4 regions of the Pantoea sp. X-Soil-ISGK-259 genome follow, and region 2 is predicted to be linked to each of the others. Evidence: predicted binding sites of a transcription regulator. Region 2 holds the regulator's gene; each other region holds the start of a gene.
The links. Region 2 encodes Fur, which represses iron uptake genes when iron is present. Its sites were predicted from a motif close to ATAATAATGAGAACNACTATCAA; they were not measured.
Positions count from the first base shown of each region.

Region 1 (3,123 bases), 2.2 Mb from region 2:
ACTCGTAGTTGTTGCTGGTTTCGGTTTTCAGGTCTGCATTACCAATCAGCGCATACTGTGCGGTGCCGGCATAGCTGGAGCCAAGGTTCCATGAGCCATAGAGCTGGGTATCGTTGGGGAACTGCGCGCCACGGGTATATTGCAGATAAGTCATCAGCTTCGGTGTCAGATCGAACTGGAAGGCGATCGACGGCAATATCTGGGTGTCGCTGTTTGGCGATCCGTAGAGCGCTGAAACTTCGCTGGCGTCAAGCACGCTACTGTTCGTGGTCAGCGTCGCCACATCACGTGGTCGGGTGTTCTGATAGGCCACGCGCGCGCCCGGCACGATAGCCGCCCGATGTCCGTCAGCATCGAAGCTGATAGTATCCTGCAGATAACCGCCCACGCTGTAGCTGCGGCTGTTAGCCTGCGGCTGCATAATCGCAGTAAAAGCACTGGCTGGCGGTGACTGACGGAAAGGTCGCTCAGTATCCACCAGACGCGCATTCAGCCCGGCACTCAGTTCATGTCGCCCGACGCTTTTAAGCGCTCGGGTGTCAAAACCGTAGCTGTCGCTGTTGTAATCGGAATAGACGGTTTGCCTGGCGGTGGCACTCGACGGCATTAGGGTGTTGTCATGCGCCTGGGTCTGCTGCCAGTAAACGCGGGTCGTCAGGCTGTCGATCAGGTCATTGTAAGGGGTGTACTCATCCGCCAGGCTGATGCCCCAGCGGCGGGTATCACTCTGCTGCTGTGCCGTTCCCCAGACGGTATTGCCGGAAGTGCTCCAGCTGTCGTAATGGCTGTGGTGAGTTTTGTGATAGTAATCGACCGTTGCGCTGAGCTTGTGAGCATCATTGGGCTGCCAGATGCCGGAAGTCATAAAGGCATCGGAGTGCCAGTTGGCCGGATAAGCATCGAGCGTATCGCTGTTGTTACGGGTCTGCTGTCCGTCACGACGGCTGTAAACAAAAATGCCACTCAGCGTGTCATCGCCTGCTGCTGCAGTCATGCCGTTGTGCCAGCTGCGGCTGGCGGAGTCGTAGTCACTTTGATAGCCGAAAAAGGTCGGCTTGCCGGAGTACAGATAGTCGTCCGGGGATTTGTTACGGAACGAGACGTTGCCGCCAATTGAGGTGTTCGACTGATCCACTGCTGTGGCGCCCTTCTCAATCTCAATACGCCCAAACATATAAGGATCGATGTAATCGCGGCCAATGCCAAAGCTGTCGAGACCAGCGCGTCCTACATAGCTGCGGCCAGTGGCCTGCGGCAACGGAATGCCGTCCACATCCAGACCGACGCGGTTGCTCTCGAGGCCTCGAATGTTGTAGCCGGTATAACCAGCCCGATCAAAACCGCTCTTACCGGCTGATGAACCGCCACTAGTACCGGTGGCACTGATCAGCGGTTCATAGCGCATAATCGATCCAAAGTCAGTGGCACCACGCTGTTGCAGATCGCTGGCAGAGAGCGAGGTTTTACTGCCTGCCGTTTTCTTAATTTCCGGCGCCGTCACCGTCATTACCTGTTCGGTATTGCTGTCAGAGCGGTCAGAAAGGGCTAGCGTGGCAGATTCACTGCCCGCAGCATAAGTGCAGGTGGTATTGATGAAGGTGGCGAGCAACGCCAGTTGAGTCAGACGCGGTTGCGTCAATCTCCGAAAACGTGGTGACATAGGCGCGAATTACCTGATTAATTGTTAGTATTCGCTCACTTGTTTGCTGGCAACAGTAAAACGGCTCCGCATAAAAGCCGTGAAAAGTCAGAACATCATGCTGGTGTAGTAATTATCGACTTAAATTTAATGCAACTGATAATCATTATCAATCTTATTTACATTTGGATATAAACCACAGCGCACAAATTGTTCACCCGAATGCATTGGCATTTATCAACACGTAAAGGAATAGAGTTATGGCACAAAAACCTGTGGTTGTTATTCACTACTGTATGCAATGCAACTGGCTGATGCGGTCAGCGTGGATGGCACAGGAACTTCTGCATACTTTCGCTGAGGATCTGGCGGAAGTAACCCTGAAACCAGGTACCGGTGGTATCTTTGAAATTACGCTGGATGAGCACCTGCTGTGGGAACGCAAGCGTGATGGTGGCTTCCCGGATGCGACCACGCTAAAACAGCGCGTACGCGACATCTGTTTCCCGGATCGTACCCTGGGCCACATCGACAAAAACAAAGCCGAAATCAGCTGATTAACTGTGAGTGATTTTTTCAGCCGCGTCGTGCAGCGCCTTAATCAGCGTCTGCAGCGCGGTTTCTGAGATATCTTCCTGCGCCAGCCGCTGGTTCAGCGCGACCTTCAGCCCATAAATCGCCTGCTCTACAGCAGGAATGCTGCGGTTATTGACCAGAATCGCCAGCGTAGAGAGCCGCGTGATCAGGCTGGAGACCGTTTCCAGGTTCTCTGCCAGTTGCGCCTCTCCCGTTGCGGTCAGACGATAGGCTTTGCGCGCTGTCTGCGCATCCACCACCTCAATCGCCTCCATCTCTTCAAGCAGCGTCAGATTGGGGTAAATGATCCCCGGACTAGGCGAATACTCTCCCTTCGACAGCACCTCAACCGACTTGATCAGTTCATAGCCGTGCGCCGCATTCTGCGCCAGGAAATGGAGCATCAGCAGGCGGATCTCACTTGCTTCCAGCATCTTTTCGCGTCGTTTGCGTCGTCCGCCGCAGCCGCCTGCGCGCGTACTCTGATCGTCAGATGAGGTGGAATTCGGATGCTGTTTCATGGCCTGCCCTGCGGGAAAAAGTCGGATTGATGGTAGTCCGCCGTCTGGCAAAACTCAATTGGCAGAGCCGCTTACTTCTGGTGCCAGTAGGCCACCGCCCGCACAAAATCACTGCTGAGGCCGCGCTGCACCGTGAAGTAGTCAGCCAGCGCTTTCACAAACTCACCTTCGCCAGTCAGCCAGATAAAGTAATCTTCCGCCGGAAGTGTGAGCTGATCCAGCCGGGCAATCAGCTGGCTGAGCTGTGCTTTCTGCATCTGACCGCTGCCCAACCAGTTTGTCGTTACGCCAGTCGTATCCGATAAATAGCCGTGGCCCGTCGCGTCATCGGTAAAGGCATAGAGATGCAAAGACTGGGCACTTGCGTCACGCTGACGACGCGCAAAC
Region 1 is NZ_AP035986.1:3,358,669-3,361,791, forward strand. Features, by position in the region: gene AC6I77_RS15950 (TonB-dependent receptor domain-containing protein) at 1-1,660, opposite strand, end outside; gene AC6I77_RS15955 (Rdx family protein) at 1,900-2,196, shown strand; gene AC6I77_RS15960 (PadR family transcriptional regulator) at 2,197-2,736, opposite strand; gene AC6I77_RS15965 (siderophore-interacting protein) at 2,808-3,123, opposite strand, start outside.
Region 1: a site for Fur is predicted at 1,790-1,812, ahead of AC6I77_RS15950 (TonB-dependent receptor domain-containing protein). Genes of this name have one in related genera too.

Region 2 (3,123 bases):
AACGAGAATGCACCACGTGCCATGGCGGTGCTCGATCCGCTAAAAGTGGTGATCGAAAACCTGCCAGCGGGTCACAGCGAAACCCTCACCATGCCCAATCATCCGGGTAAGCCGGAGATGGGCACGCGTGAAGTGCCGTTCAGCCGCGAGATCTGGATCGACCGTGCAGATTTCCGTGAAGAGGCGAACAAGCAATATAAACGTCTGGTGCTGGGCAAAGAAGTTCGCCTGCGCAACGCCTACGTGATTCGTGCTGAGCGAATTGCTAAAGATGAAGCGGGCAACATCACCTGCATCTATTGCACCAGCGATGTTGATACGCTGAGCAAAGATCCTGCTGATGGCCGTAAGGTCAAAGGCGTGATTCACTGGGTCTCTGCCGATCACGCGCAGCCTGCTGAGTTCCGTCTGTATGACCGCCTGTTCAGCGTGCCAAACCCGGGTGCGGCTGAGGACTTCCTGGCGGTAATCAACCCTGAGTCACTGGCGATTAAACAGGGCTTTGTGGAACCGAGCCTGCGCGATGTAGAACCGACCACACCGTTCCAGTTTGAACGTGAAGGTTATTTCTGCGCCGACAGCGTTTACTCTACGCCCTCGCAGTTGGTATTCAACCGTACCGTTGGTCTTCGTGATACCTGGACGAAAGCCGGCGAATAACGTGTTGAGGCTGACCTCATAAAATGACAAAAGGGCGATTTATCGCCCTTTTTTATTGTCCCTATTTCGACCATTACCGACGTTTGTTCTGAACTAACTGCAATCCATTAAATGCCATACTGTGAGAGAAATCTGAGTTTAAAAAAATTAATCAATTTCAGGATGTGAATTAGCAGCTTTCAGGTAGGCTATGCGCTCTCAGAGGTTGCACAGCGGGTTACAGAAGGAAAAAATATGACCATTCTCGCCCAGGAAGCCAAACACAGTGTCGTCGTTTTACATCAGCTCATTGAACGTATTTTTAATAAGCCCGCCGGATCAGACGACAGTTTTGAGCTGCTGATGTCCTATTTTCATCCTGAATTCCGCATGGTGACCCCTAAAGGCAAAGAGTACAATCTGAACGAGGTCGAGGATCTTTTCCGGCAGTTGCAGGGGCAGCGGGAAGGGATGCGCATTGCCACCTGCGAACATGTGATCCTCTCTCATCATGATAAAGAGATCACCGTGCAGTATCGCGAAATGCAGATGATGAATGGCAATAACAATAGCCGCATCTCGCTGGCCATTCTCGATTGCAGTAGCTCTATTCCGCGCTGGCGTTATCTGCAGGAGACGCTGGTCGCCTGACTGACAGCAGACATCAGACGAAAAAAAACCGGTGAATTCACCGGTTTTTTTATTTCAGCTCGCGTTACTGGTCGTGCAGGGTTTCATTTTCCCGGCAATCGCCCAGTGTGCAGTGTCCGTAAAGATAGAGGCTGTGGTTAGTGAGCTTGATGCCGTGGCGGGTTGCGATTTCACGCTGACGCGTTTCGATAGACTCGTCGCTGAACTCAATAACCTTGCCGCAATCCAGGCAGATCAGGTGATCGTGATGATGCTGCTGCGTCAGTTCGAAGACCGATTTGCCGCCTTCAAAATTGTGGCGCGTCACAATACCGGCGTCATCGAACTGGTTAAGCACACGGTAAACGGTAGCCAGTCCAATCTCTTCGCCGATATCAATCAGGCGTTTATACAAATCTTCCGCACTGACGTGATGGCACTCAGGTTCCTGAAGCACTTCCAGAATTTTCAGTCTGGGCAGTGTCACTTTCAGGCCAGCCTTCTTTAATGCGGTGTTGTTGTCAGTCATGCGGATTTTGTCCTGTTACTAATATTCACTTTTGTGGCTTGTCGCCTTGAATGTCGATCTACACTCATTCTCATTTGCGTCTCATTATAGAACTGAAGCGATGAAATGAAAACCAGAGGGCGTGCCTGAATCATCATGGGCTGCTGGGGAGGCGTCACCGGGCCGGGGAGAATTCTGGCAGATGTCTGTTTGTACATCGCTTAGTCTTGCCGCGTGAGAAAATAAGCGGAAGATCGATGCGGGTATTCTACAGATTAAACGGAGAAAGTTAAAAAAATGTGGCTATTATTTCTATAGGAATTTCCATTACCTCAATGTGAGCTGGCGCTCACATTGAGTCAGACACCATCACGCTTCGATGATCTCTTTCAGTTGCAGTTCATCAAAAATCTGCTTAACCCACTGATCAACACGCTGGTTAGTCAGTTCAGGCTGACGATCTTCGTCGATAGCCAGACCCAGGAAGTGGGTATCATCCGCCAGACCTTTTGAGGCTTCGAAATGGTAGCCCTCAGTTGGCCAGTGTCCGACAATCACGGCACCGTGTGGCTCAATAATGTCGCGGATAGTGCCCATCGCATCACAGAAGTACTCTGCGTAATCTTCCTGATCGCCGCAGCCAAACAACGCCACCAGCTTGCCATTAAAGTCGATCTCTTCCAGCGTCGGGAAGAAGTCATCCCAGTCGCACTGTGCTTCACCGTAGTACCAGGTTGGAATACCCAGCAGCAGGATATCAAATGCTTCCAGATCTTCTTTTGTGCTTTTCGCGATGTCATGCACTTCTGCAACGTCTGAACCCAGCTGTTTCTGGATCATTTTTGCAATGTTTTCGGTATTACCGGTATCGCTGCCAAAGAAGATGCCTACGAGTGCCATGAGTAAAATAACCTCTTAAATCCTGATGATGAGATGTGTGCCGCAGCACATTTCAGCGAATAATAGCAGACGAGAGAAAACCGGTGAACGGTTAAAGCCCCGACATTTGCTCCTGCGTGCGATTTGCCCGCATCAATCCAGTTTGAGCTGCGCCAGCAGCATCTGTTCAATCAGTTCGCTGCGGCTGAGATTACGCTGTTCTGCCAGCGTATTAAGTGCATCGACGGCTTCACTGTTCATTTTCAGTTCGACACGACGAAGTCCGCGTCCTTTGTCACGTTTAAGCTGGTTGCGCTTGTTGATGCGCAGCTGTTCATCACGCGAAAGCGGACTGGTTTTGGGTCGACCGGGGCGGCGCTCATCAGCAAAGAGATCGAGCGTCGTGCGGTCAGTCTGTTCTTTTGCCATGGCTTAGTAAAACTGAATGGGGGCGGGCGCCAGACACT
Region 2 is NZ_AP035986.1:1,128,054-1,131,176, forward strand. Features, by position in the region: gene glnS (glutamine--tRNA ligase) at 1-660, shown strand, start outside; gene AC6I77_RS05185 (hypothetical protein) at 895-1,290, shown strand; gene fur (ferric iron uptake transcriptional regulator) at 1,355-1,798, opposite strand; gene fldA (flavodoxin FldA) at 2,147-2,677, opposite strand; gene ybfE (LexA regulated protein) at 2,810-3,085, opposite strand.

Region 3 (3,123 bases), 2.3 Mb from region 2:
CTGGCGGGCAGGTGACAGACGATCGGTGACCATTGACACGCAGATATGTGTTCCGGCACGAAAGCCGACCGGCGCGCCGATAAAAGTGAATATGATCATGCAGATAATGGCGACCGGTTCTGGCCAGGAGAGTGCGCCGTTCATCACGTAACGGGCGAAGATGCCAACAGGAATGACCGTCACCATGATCAACAGCGCCACGGCGGCCACCAGCATGCACAGCAGATAAAGCCCATCCATCAGACGCGTATAAGCAGACATAATTAATACCTGATTAAGCACGCCACACGGCAGTGTGGCGCGGGAAGGGTTATTTCACGTCGGCGATTCGGGTCATCAGATCCTGATATTTGCCGCCGAATTGATCGCGCACCGGCTGGGTAGCCTTAACGAAGTAGTCGCGGTCGGTCTGCTGGAAGGTCACGCCGCCGGCCTTCATTTTGGCGATCGACTGTTCGGTGTAGGTCGCCCAGAGCTGACGCTCTTCATCCTGTGCCTCTTTGCCGAGCTTTTTCAGCAGTGTCTGATCGTCGGGTTTCAGGCGATCCCAGGCGCGTTTCGAAAACAGAATCATCTCTGGCTGAATAAAGTGGCTGGTGAGGGTGTAGTACTTCGCGACCGGCATGTAGTTATGGGCCACAAAGGTAGGTGGGTTGTTCTCGGTGCCATCGACCACGCCGGTCTGCATCGCACTAAAGACTTCGCTGACGCCCATTGCCACCGGATTTGCGCCCATCGCTTTCAGTGTCGCTAGTGAAATGGCGCTGTTCTGCACCCGGATCTTCATACCTTTGAGATCGTCGGGTTTTGCCAGCGGCTTCTTGGTGATCATGTTGCGCTCACCGGCATCCGTCCAGCCCAGGAAGACCATGCGGGCGTTGGGATCCTTATCAAACTTGCTGGCAATCTCGCTGCCTATCTCACCATCCAGCACTTTATGCATGTGGTCGACGTCGCGAAAAATGTAGGGCAGGGTGAGCACGCTGGTTTCCGGGGCGATAGACGTGACCGGAGCCAGTGAGACGCGGATCATATCGATGGCGCCCAGTTGCACCTGTTGCAGCGTCTGGTCTTCATCACCCAGCACGCCACCGGCGTAGATCTTCATCTCCAGCCGTCCATCAGTGGCCTGTTTGAGTTTGTCGCCCATGTGTTGCAGGGCAACCACAGTGGGATAGCCGGCTGGCTGCACTTCAGCGACTTTAATCACCTGTGCCGTGGCGGTGGAACTTATCATGATTGCCGCCAGGGCACTGGCCAGGCATGTTTTTGTCAGTCTCATTATTTTGTCTCCCGCAGAGGTAGGACGGCCTGGAGTCTGGGCTAACCGCAGAGTGCCGTGTGGAGCCAGCATAGTGAAAATGCGTCTGAGTAAAATGCAGTAATGTTGATTGAATGAATGGCGTCACATTTTGAAACGTTGTTTTAATAAATTTTCATGCAGCTTCACATTTTCGAAACATCCCTGACGGAAAGTGTGCAAAGCTGGTCAAAGCGAGGTCTGTGACCAGGGTTGGGTTTGTAAATACTAATGAGAACTACTATCAATTCGCCGCCATTTTGCTATTATTCGCGCTTGTTTCGCATCCCTGAATCAGAAGTTGGAGAAGCAGCGTGGTAGCCAGTGATTTGATGCAAACGGACCTCTCCGTTTGGGGCATGTATCAACATGCCGATATCGTGGTAAAGGTCGTCATGATTGGCCTGTTGTTGGCATCGGTCGTGACATGGGCAATCTTTTTCGGCAAATATGCTGAACTCAGCGCCGCTAAGCGCCGCCTGAAGCGTGAGCAACTGGCGCTGGGCGAAGCCCGTAGTCTTAATGACGCCGCCCGCATTGCTCAGTCGTTTACCGGTCACAGCCACAGCGTCGTGCTGCTGAACGATGCGCAGAATGAACTCGAATTGTCGGCAGGTGTGGAAGATACCAACGGCATTAAAGATCGCACCAGTTTCCGCCTTGAGCGCCGCGTGGCTGCTTTCAGCCGCCATGCAGGCCGGGGCAATGGCTTCCTGGCAACCATCGGCTCTGTCGCCCCGTTTATTGGTCTGTTCGGCACTGTCTGGGGCATCATGAACAGCTTTATCGGTATTGCGAAAACCCAGACGACGAACCTTGCGGTGGTGGCACCGGGTATCGCAGAAGCGCTGCTGGCAACGGCGGTGGGTCTGGTCGCTGCGATTCCGGCGGTGGTAATTTACAACGTCTTTGCCCGCATGATCGCTAACTACAAAGCCTCGCTGGGTGATGTTGCCGCTCAGGTGATGCTGTTGCAGAGTCGTGACATCGACCTGGGCACTGTGGCCAAAGAGGTTCCACGTCCCGCGACCGCCCAGAAACTGCGCTTAGGGTAAGCTGTTATGGCCATGCGATTAAACGACGATCTGCAAACCGACGGTGAAATGCATGAGATTAACGTGACGCCGTTTATCGACGTCATGCTGGTTCTGCTGATCATCTTTATGGTAGCCGCGCCACTGGCGACGGTCGACGTGCGCGTCAATCTGCCAGCCTCAACCAGCGCGCCGCAGCCGCGCCCGGAGAAGCCAGTTTATTTGTCGATTAAAGCGGATAAGCAGCTCTACGTCGGTAACGATCAGGTTACGCCTGACTCGCTGGTGAACGTGCTGACCAGCCAGACGCAGGGCAACAAAGAGACGACGATTTTCTTCCAGGCGGACAAGTCGGTGGATTATGAAACCCTGATGAGCGTCATGGATAAACTGCGCACGGCGGGCTATCTGAAAATCGGGCTGATGGGCATGGAAACCGTGAAGAAATAGCGAATTATCGGGCATCCTTAGAAGGCGACTATTGAGGTCGCCTTTTTTTATGCTGGCTCTCTGACCACATAAAATCGGGTCAAGCAGTGCTCAAGCCGATCACTTATGCTGCCTGATTCGGATTGTTAATTGGTTGTTACTTATGTACATAGATTTGTAAATTGCAATGGTGACTCACGTCACATTAATCCCGCTTCAGTCAGGCTAAAACGGCTAAAAAACAATAGGAAGCCGTTATGAGTCACACCCCGTCTTTACAAAAGCCGCCGAAAAGTGCTGCCCGAACTATCTTCAACGTCACCAGTGGTAACTTCCTGGAGATGTACGACTTCATGGTGT
Region 3 is NZ_AP035986.1:3,419,048-3,422,170, reverse strand. Features, by position in the region: gene AC6I77_RS16235 (TRAP transporter small permease) at 1-261, opposite strand, end outside; gene AC6I77_RS16230 (TRAP transporter substrate-binding protein) at 311-1,282, opposite strand; gene exbB (tol-pal system-associated acyl-CoA thioesterase) at 1,633-2,355, shown strand; gene exbD (TonB system transport protein ExbD) at 2,362-2,784, shown strand; gene AC6I77_RS16215 (MFS transporter) at 3,021-3,123, shown strand, end outside.
Region 3: a site for Fur is predicted at 1,526-1,548, ahead of exbB (tol-pal system-associated acyl-CoA thioesterase). Genes of this name have one in related genera too.

Region 4 (3,123 bases), 440 kb from region 2:
GTTAGGGGTGACATACGGCGTATGGCCGCTGTTGCCATCCACCGAATCTTTGAAGCGCAGATGGTTCAGCGTATAGCTCGCCACGGTGCTCAGACGCGGGGTTAACTGATTACGTGCTTCCAGCTCAATACCCTGTGAATGGACTTTGCCCGATGGCGTAAAGGTGCCGTCTTTAACATTACGGTTTGCCACATCCTTCTGCGTCAGGTCATAAACCGCCATGCTGTAAAGATCGCGGGTGCCCACCGGCTGATATTTCACCCCGGCTTCATACTGCTCTGAGGTGGTCGGCTTCAGCAGGTTATTGTTGGGATCGGTAAGCGCAGTCGGGGTAATCGCCTGGCTCCAGCTTACATAAGGCGAAATGCCGTTGTCGAAGGCATAGAGCAGCGCGGCGCGTCCGCTAATGTGATCATCCTGACGACGATCGCTGCCGCTGTTTTGTGCGACGATGCGATCGTAACGGCCGGAGAGATCGAGATGCCAGCGATCCAGCTTCATCTCATCCTGCAGATAGAGGCCGGTCTGGTAGTAACGGCGGGTGCTATCTGCCCAGGTCTGCTCAGGCATATCGCCCACCTGATCGCCGGTCACGGCATTCAGCTGGTTAGCCGGACCGCCAGCCTCACTAATCTCATTTTTGTAACGATGATACTCGGCACCCAGCGTGACGCGGTGCTCCAGTTCGCCGGTGTTGAACTCCGCCTGTAAGCGGTTATCCGTGGACCAGGCGGAGAGTGACGAGCGCTCGCCAGAGTAGTAGCGATTCAGCAGATCGGGATTATTTTCATCCCAGCCAATCTGATAAACCTGATCGAGATCGACATTCGAGTGGCTGTAACTGCCGGTTGATGAGAACGACCAGACGTCGTTAAAGCGATGGGCGAAATCGAAGCTGTAGATCTGCTCGTGGCGTTTGAACTGATCAAGATCGCTGTTGCCCTCATAGAAGCCGTTGCTCAACTTATAGCCGTTGTGTTCGGTAAGGCTGCCGTCACCCGGCACGGAACCGTGATAACCGCCTGACGGATCTTTTTGCAGGTAGGCTTTCAGAATCAGATGGGTATCTTCATCAGGTTGCCACATCAGCTGCGGCATCAGCGCATATTTCTCTTCACGGGTATGATCGTACTGGGTATCGCTATTGCGGGTTACGCCGGTCAGGCGAAACGCCCATTGATCGTTGATCGCATTGGTGTAGTCAAACATCGTGCCGGTGGTCGCGTTGCTGCCCGCCTGCACTTGAATGTGACCCTCTTCCGCGAACTGAGGACGTTTAGTCACCATGTTCACCAGTCCGCCCGGCACTGTCTGGCCATAGAGCGCGGAAGAGGGGCCTTTGATCACGTCGATGCGTTCCAGGAAAGCATTATCCACCTGCAATATGTTGAAACTGCCACCGTCGCTCATCACCCGCATACCGTCGAGGAAGGTGTTATCGACATCGCCGCCGTGGAAGCCACGCAGGGCAATGGTGTCATAACGGGTCGCCGCACCGCCGAAGTTGGTGAAGACACCGGAGCTGTAGCCCAGCGCCTGATTCAGGGTCAGTGCGCCCTGATCCTGCATCTGCTGGCGGGTGACTACGGATATTGATTGCGGCGTGGTGATCAATGGACGATCGCTCTTGGTTGCGCCCTGGCTGGTGGTCGCCAGATAGCCCTGGGTGGGCGTGGTCGAATCCTCCAGCGGTTGGGCAGTCACAACCATATCAGCAGCAAAACTCAGAGCAGGCGCAGTCAGCGCCAGGGTGCAGAGGTGAACATAACCTTTCAGCGACAATGACAGTTTCATCAAAATTCCTTTCTTGGCAAAGGGTCAGGCGGGTGAATAAAATTATTGATAGGCAATCTCATTATCATAATGAGAACTATTACCTTTTGTAAATTTGCTGCAATTTTGCCTGTAGATGAAAGAAGGTCAAGTAAAATTCGCTGAAAGGGAGTGCGGATACCTCCGGCGGGGCCAGAGGTATCCAGAGTGACTTAGTGTTGTGAGGCAGACGCCTGAGGAATATCGTGGGCGCTGTTACAGGTTTTATCTTTCGGGCAATACTTATCGAGCAGTTTCAGCGTAACGCCGTTTGTCCAGCCGAAACCATCCTGCAGCGGATATTCACCGCCACCGCCGCCGCCAAGATTTTTGCCGTCAACGACATATTTCTCTACCAGTTTATGCTCACGGTCATAGGTGTTCTGGACGTTTTGCAGGAAGCGTAAGCCGACCTCTTTTGCGAGTTTCGGCTGGTTATAGTGCTCAAGACCTTCCACGGCAACCCACTGCAGCGGAGCCCAGCCATTCGGTGCGTCCCACTGCTGACCGTTGTTTACGGTGGTTGTTACCAGACCACCCGGCTTCAGCAGCTGTTTTTCTACCGCGCTGGCGGTGCTTTCAGCCTGCCTGTCACTGGCTACCTGAAGATAGAGCGGGAACAGGGCAGCAGCCGTTAACTGCGGATGGACCTGTTTTTTCTGCCAGTCATAGTCGGCGTACCAGTTCTGTTTGCTGTCCCACAGATAGCGGTTGATTGCCGCCTGACGCTTCTCTGCGCGATCGGCAAACTGCTTTGCCAGATCGCTCTGCTTATTCATCTGGTAGCCTTTTGACAGCGTCTGCTCCAGGTGGAACATCAGGCTGTTAAGGTCAACGGGCGCCAGCTGTGTGGTGCGGATTGTCGACAGATTATGCGCATCGGTGAACCAGCGGGAACTGAAATCCCAGCCCGACGCGGCACCGGAACGCAGCTCGCGGTAGAGCTCGGCTTTATTGCGCTGCGGCGCTTTCTGCGCGGTGGCAATATCATCCATCCAGGATTCAGTTCGTGGCACGTCGCGCGCATCCCAGTAGCGATTGAGCAACGTACCATCCGCCAGTTTAATCACCCGCTTGCTGGCGGCACCGGCCGCGACTTTATCGCTGTCGGCCATCCAGTAGTCATACTCTTTCTGCAATTGCGGCAGGTAGCGGGTATAGGCTTTGCCGTCATCATGCGTGGCCAGCAACTCGACCATCATGCTGAAGAACGGTGGCTGTGAACGGCTCAGGTAGTAGCTGCGGTTGCCGTTGGGAATGTGGCCATAGCGGTCAAGCAGCGAGGCGAAGTTATCCGTCATATCCTGGACT
Region 4 is NZ_AP035986.1:1,567,616-1,570,738, forward strand. Features, by position in the region: gene AC6I77_RS07305 (TonB-dependent siderophore receptor) at 1-1,794, opposite strand, end outside; gene treA (alpha,alpha-trehalase TreA) at 1,986-3,123, opposite strand, start outside.
Region 4: a site for Fur is predicted at 1,840-1,862, ahead of AC6I77_RS07305 (TonB-dependent siderophore receptor). Genes of this name have one in related genera too.